DNA from 2 places in the Marinobacter flavimaris genome. Region 1 is predicted to be linked to the other one. Evidence: predicted binding sites of a transcription regulator. Region 1 holds the regulator's gene; the other holds the start of a gene.
The links. The regulator sigma-54, encoded in region 1, starts transcription at its own class of promoters, with help from an activator protein. The targets are predictions, from matches to a motif close to ANTGGCATNNANNTTGCTNT.
Positions count from the first base shown of each region.

Region 1 (3,396 bases):
CGGGCCCGCCAAGGCATCGGCTATCTGCCACAGGAAGCCTCGGTTTTCCGCAAACTGTCTGTGCGCGACAACATCATGGCGATCCTTGAGACGCGGCAGGGCCTGACCAAGGCAGACCGGCAGAAAAAGCTCGAGGAGCTGCTGGAGGAATTCCACATCACCCATATACGGGACAGCGTTGGTATGGCCCTGTCCGGTGGTGAGCGGCGACGGGTGGAAATTGCCCGGGCCCTGGCCATGGAGCCGGCTTTCATCCTGCTGGATGAGCCCTTCGCCGGTGTGGACCCCATATCCGTCAGTGACATCAAACACATCATCCGGCACCTTCGGGACAAAGGCATTGGCGTTTTGATCACCGACCACAACGTGCGTGAGACCCTGGACATCTGCGAGAATGCCTACATTGTTTCCGGCGGCCACATCATCGCCTCCGGCAATGCCGACGCCATCCTGGCCAACCAGCAGGTCAAGGAAGTCTATCTCGGCGACGAATTCAGACTCTGACACCCAATGGCTGATTGTTTTGATGATCTGTAGCAAGTAAACTCGGCAAAGAACTTGCTAGGGTAAATTAAAATCACGGCAAGTAACCGGCATATAAAGATTTTTTCACGACTTATGACACAACGCGCTGATGAGTGACGGATCCTGAACCATGGTTATGAAAGCCTCCTTACAGTTAAAGCTGGGTCAAAGCCTGACCATGACGCCCCAGCTGCAACAGGCGATCCGGCTTCTCCAGCTCTCCACTCTCGACCTCCAGCAGGAAATCCAGCAGGCACTGGAATCCAACCCCATGCTGGAGACCTCCGAGGACGATGACCAGACCGACGCAGCCAGCGAAAACGACGAGCGCGAGGCCAACGCCACCGAGTCCGCCGCTGAAGCTGCCCCGGAACCGGCCAGCGACTGGGATGAATCCGAGAACGGCCCGGACTGGTCCTCGGAGAACGAGATTCCTGACAACATTCCGGACGATCTGCCGGTTGATACCGCCTGGGACGACATCTACCAGTCCGCACCAGCGCCGGCAGCCCGCAACGACGACGAAAACGATCACGATTTCGAAACCCGTAATTCCCCGACCGAAACGCTTCAGGATCACCTGGAATGGCAGCTCAATCTGACGCACCTCAGTGAACGGGACCAGGCCATTGCCCATGCCCTGATGGATGCAGTGGACGAACGGGGCTATATCACCAGCCCGCTGGAGGAAATCCACGCCGGACTGCTGGATGAGAACGATGAAGACCCCCTTGAACTGGATGAAGTGGAAGCCGTGCTTCACCGCCTGCAACACTTTGATCCGCCCGGCGTGTTTGCCCGGGACCTACAGGAATGCCTGCTGATCCAGCTCAACCAGCTGCCGCCGGAAACACCCTGGCTGGCCCAGGCACGCCTTGTAATTACCCATTACATCAACCTGCTGGGCAACCGCGATTACGCCCAGTTGCTGCGCCGCAGCCGCCTGAAAGAAGACCAGTTGCGGGATGTCCTGGCGCTGATCACCGGCCTGAATCCGCGGCCGGGCGATGTCATTGACCGGGCCGAACCCGATTATGTGATTCCGGACGTGATCGTTCGCAAACACAATGGCCGCTGGCGTGTTGAGCTGAATCCTGAAATTGCACCGCGCATCCGGGTCAATGCCAGCTATGCTTCTCTTATAAGGCGTGCGGACAGCAGTGCCGACAACACCTACCTGCGGGATCAGTTGCAGGAGGCGAAATGGTTTATCAAGAGCCTGCAGAGCCGCAATGAAACCCTGCTGAAAGTGGCGACCCGTATTGTCGAGCACCAGCAAGGATTCCTGGATCAGGGTGAAGAAGCCATGAAACCGCTGATCCTCTCTGATATCGCCCAGGCGGTTGAGATGCATGAGTCCACGATTTCCCGGGTCACCACCCAGAAATACATGCACACCCCCCGGGGAATTTTCGAGCTGAAATATTTCTTCTCCAGCCATGTCAGCACTGACGAAGGCGGTGAATGTTCTTCCACGGCGATCCGCGCGATGATCAAAAAGCTGATTGCCGCGGAAACGCCCAAAAAGCCGTTGAGCGACAGTAAAATTGCAGCCATGCTAGGAGAACAGGGAATCAAGGTTGCGCGACGCACCGTTGCCAAGTACCGGGAGGCCATGCACATTCCGCCTTCGAACGAACGCAAGCGGCTGGTCTGAACACCCCGGGGTCCGGGCGCAACGTACTATTTGCCGGCGCACAATGCGCCAGCACCCAGACCGGCTCCCGGGAGCCGGAACGATGACAACAGGAGACGCCTATGCAACTCAATATTTCAGGCCATCACGTAGAACTTACTCCCGCACTGAAGGATTATGTTTCAGAGAAGTTCCAGAAGCTCGAGCGTCACTTTGACCACATCAGCAACTGCCAGGTAACCCTGGAAGTGGAGAAGGTGCGCCAGATTGCGGAAGCCACGCTGCACGTGGTTGGTGGTGAGATTCACGCAAAGGCAGAAAATGAGGATATGTACGCAGCCATCGATGCCCTGATCGACAAGCTTGACCGTCAGATCCTCAAGCACAAGGAAAAGAATGTAGACCGGATGCACGGAAACGGCTCTCGCTAACTGACTGTTTTCATGCAATTCATCTAATCGAGCTGCGACATGAGTAACGTGTCGCAGCCTTTTTTTTAACGGAAACGCAGTCGATCCATGAGCGACACATCCCTGACCATAGAGAACATTCTTGCTCCGGAGCTCACCCTCTGCAGGGTAGCTGCGTCCAGCAAGAAACGGGCCCTGGAGTTTATTGCCGAGCAGATAAACCATCAGGACAACACGCTCAGCGAGACCCAGCTCTTCAACAACCTGATTTCCCGCGAGCGCCTGGGCAGCACCGGCATTGGCCAGGGAATCGCCATTCCCCACTGCCGTCTGGAAGGACTTGATCACGTGGTGGGCGTGCTGATGACGCTGGAAGAAAGCGTCGAATTCGATGCTATCGACAATCAGCCGGTGGATCTGATTTTCGCCCTGATCGTCCCGAAGGAAGCAACGAGCGAACACCTGGAGCTGCTCAGCCAACTGGCTGAAAAGTTCAATGAGCGGTCGTTCTGTGATCGCCTCCGGCAATCCGAGGACGCCAGCACGCTGTACCAGCGCATGACCGCCTCAGGCGGCTGATATTCACTGCAGTGGAGGTAAGGTGGTCATGAAGCTGATTATCGTCAGTGGCAGGTCCGGTTCGGGCAAGAGTACCGCACTTCATGTGCTGGAGGACCTCGGGTTTTATTGCATCGACAATCTTCCTATTGGCCTGCTCTTCCCCCTCACACGGGAAGCCGCCAGCCAGACCAGGCCTGGTCGACTGGGCAAGATGGCCGTCAGTATCGATGCGCGGAACCTTTCCGGCGAGCTGGCCAATTTCGA
Region 1 covers NZ_CP171359.1:2,156,023-2,159,418, forward strand. Annotated here, with positions in the region: gene lptB (LPS export ABC transporter ATP-binding protein) at 1-504, shown strand, start outside; gene ACGK9W_RS10100 (RNA polymerase factor sigma-54) at 656-2,182, shown strand; gene hpf (ribosome hibernation promoting factor) at 2,284-2,592, shown strand; gene ptsN (PTS IIA-like nitrogen regulatory protein PtsN) at 2,680-3,150, shown strand; gene rapZ (RNase adapter RapZ) at 3,179-3,396, shown strand, end outside.

Region 2 (3,396 bases), 1.7 Mb from region 1:
GAGTTCAAGGGGGATTTCGCCCACTTCGTCCAGGAACAGGGTGCCGCCGTCGGCCAGTTCGAACCGGCCCACGCGATCACTGACGGCGCCGGTGAAGGCACCCTTGATGTGGCCGAAGAACTCGCTCTCGAACAGATCCTTGGGAATGGCCGCACAGTTCACCCGAATCAGGGGCCGGTCCCGTCGGCTACTGGACTGGTGGATGGCACGGGCAATCAGCTCCTTGCCTGTGCCTGATTCGCCGGTGATCAGCACGTTGGCATCGGTGGGCGCCACCATACCGATCCGGCGCACGATGGCTTTGATGGCCTCGCTCTGGCCGAAGATTTCGTGGAAGTGGTACTCGGCGCTGAGTTCTTCCTGCAGATAGGCGTTCTCCATTTCCAGCCGGTGCTTGAGGGTTTCCACTTCCTCCAGCGCTTTCTGCAGTTCTTGCTGGGCTTCCTGACGCGCGGAGATATCCCGGAAAACCACCACTGCACCCACCGGATGCCCGTTGTCCAGGATCGGTGTGCTGGTGTATTCCACCGGGAAACCGCTGCCGTCCTTGCGCCAGAACCAGTCCTCGCCAACCCGCTTCACACTGGCATCGCGGAAGGCGGCGTATATCGGGCAGTCCTTCAGGGGATACAGGCTGCCATCGGCATGGGAGTGGTGCACCACGCGGTGCAGAACCCGCCCCATGAGTTCGTCAATTCGCCACCCCAGCATGCGCTCGGCTGCGGGGTTTGCGAAGGTGCCTCGCCCCTCGGCATCCACCCCGTAAATGCCTTCCCCGACGGCATGCAGGATCAGCTGGTTTTCCCGCTCCATGTCCTTGAACAGTTCTTCCACCCGACGCCATTCAAGCAGGCCGCCCCGGTGGTAGTGGTTGGCATCGTGGCGCTCCCGAAGGGTTCGCAGCTGGCGTCGGTCCCTCAACAACAGCAGCACATTCTGGGTTTCCGCCTCGCCGACCCTGGATGAGGAGATTTCCAGTTCCACGGTGTGGCCGTCCCGGTGCTGGAGGAAGAAATCCCGGCTCCAGCCGTGGCTGCGAAACAGGGTTTCCTCAGTGAATGCAATCAGTTGCGGCCGCTGGTCGGTGAACAGGTGGGTGCATGGCGTTCCGACGAGGGATTGCCGGTCGGAGCCGATCATTCGGCCCATGGCACTGTTGGCGGACAGAATCAGGTCCCTGCCTGCATCTACCAACAGCGCAGCCTCTGGCAGATGGTCAATCCAGTTGCCGGTGATTTCAGGGCGAATGATGGCTTCGGTGTTCATGGCGATTTCCTGAGTCAGTTCCCGAAGGAAGAAACAAACCCTGTGCCAACTACGAAAAATCGCAGTCCGGGCTACGAAAAATCGTGAAATACGAAATGTCGTAGCTCTCCTGTTTTCAGGCTCCTCATTCCTGATGCCTTAAAAACAATGGGTTAAAAAAATAACCGGACTTGGCACAAACCCTGCGATACCTCTCTCAGAACGCGGAGCCGACCCGACCATTTCCAGCCTCGGGCCCGAGCCGCACCTTTGTTGCACCGTGAGAGTGCAGAAATAACCCAAAACTTAGGTCCCAAACCCAGGAGAGTGCGCCATGACCACGAAAAGCCTTGGAAACCCGTTTGACGGTGACAAGTCCCTGATTCATGCCAAGACCTGCGGCTGCCCCGAGTGCAAACCCGGCGACAGCACCCCGTCGATTTCCCTCGATCTCAAGCCCTCTGCCGGCCAGCAGGCAGTTGCTGACGAGCATTTGGATTCAGAAGCGATGATGGATCGCGCCATCGAAGGCGCGGTGGTGCGCTCGGTGTTTGGTCACAACGAACACAGCCGGCGCGCCTTCATGAAAATGATGGGCGCGGGCACCGCGGCGGCCGTTCTGGGCAGCGTGTTCCCGATGGAAAAGGCCAAGGCCGCGGTGAAGGAATCCCTGGGCAAGCTCGAGAAGACCAAGCTGAACGTTGGTTTTGTACCGATCACCTGCGCCACGCCTATCATCATGGCCCACCCGATGGGCTTTTATGAGCGGTACGGCCTCGATGTGACCGTCACCAAGACCGCAGGTTGGGCGGTGGCCCGGGACAAGTCCCTGGCTGGCGAATACGACGCCTCACATATGCTTACTCCCATGCCCCTGGCGATGACCATGGGCGCGGGCTCCACACCGGAGCCGTTCATCATGCCGGCCGTTGAGAACATCAATGGCCAGGCCATCGTGCTGCACGTCGACCACAAGGACAAGCGCGACCCGAAACAGTGGAAAGGCTTCAAGTTTGGCGTGCCGTTCGAGTACTCCATGCACAACTTCCTGCTGCGTTACTACCTGGCCGAGAACGGTATCGACCCGGACAAAGATGTGCAGATCCGTGTGGTCCCGCCACCCGAGATGGTTGCCAACCTCCGCGCCGGTAACCTGGATGGCTACTTGTCACCGGATCCGTTCAACCAGCGTGCTGTTTGGGAGAAGGTGGGCTTCATCCACATGCTGACCAAGGACATCTGGGAAGGCCACCCGTGCTGCGCCTTTGCCTGCAGCAAGCAGTTCGCGACCCAGAACCCGAACACCTACGGCGCCCTGTTGCGCGCCATCATCGACGCGACGCAGTACTCCAACAATCCGGATAACCGTAAGGAAATCTCCGAAGCCATCGCGCCAAAGAACTATCTGAACCAGCCGGTTCCGGTGATTCAGCAGGTGCTGACCGGCTACTACGCCGATGGCCTTGGCGAGGTAAAAGACGTGCCGGACCGCATCGACTTCGACCCGTTCCCGTGGCACTCCATGGGCGTGTGGATCCTCACCCAGATGAAGCGCTGGGGTTATATCGAGGGTGATGTGGACTACAAAGGCATTGCCGAGCAGGTCTACCTGGCGAGCGAGACCGGCAAGATCATGGAAGAACTGGGTTACACCGCTCCGGACAAGACCTACAAGACCCACACCATCATGGGCAAGACGTTCGATTCTGATCGTGCCGAAGAATACGCACGCAGCTTCGACATCGGGAGGGTGTAACCATGGCTTCCCTGAACGTCCGGGCAGCACTGCTGTCGGTGTCGTTCCTGATTCTGGCCCTGGGGCTCTGGGAAATGGCAACCCAGCCCCCGGAGGCCCAGACAGGACTGACCGAATACGAAATGCTGATGGGTGGTGTGGAGCAGGAATCCCGGGTGCCGCCACCCTCGGCGGTGATCAAGCTGGCCTGGGCGGAGTTGTCCGATCCGTTCTATGACGCCGGCGCCAACGACAAGGGCATCGGCATCCAGCTGGCCTATTCGGTGTACCGGGTATTGACCGGCTACCTGGCGGCCATGGCCATTGCGCTGCCCGTCGGGTTCCTGATCGGCATGTCGCCGCTGATGTACAAGGCCCTGAACCCTTACATCCAGGTGCTGCGGCCAATTTCGCCG
Region 2 covers NZ_CP171359.1:443,081-446,476, forward strand. Annotated here, with positions in the region: gene ACGK9W_RS02290 (sigma 54-interacting transcriptional regulator) at 1-1,266, opposite strand, end outside; gene ACGK9W_RS02295 (ABC transporter substrate-binding protein) at 1,580-3,001, shown strand; gene ntrB (nitrate ABC transporter permease) at 3,004-3,396, shown strand, end outside.
Region 2: ACGK9W_RS02290 (sigma 54-interacting transcriptional regulator) is a predicted target of sigma-54. The motif match lies at 1,297-1,316, and genes of this name have one in related genera.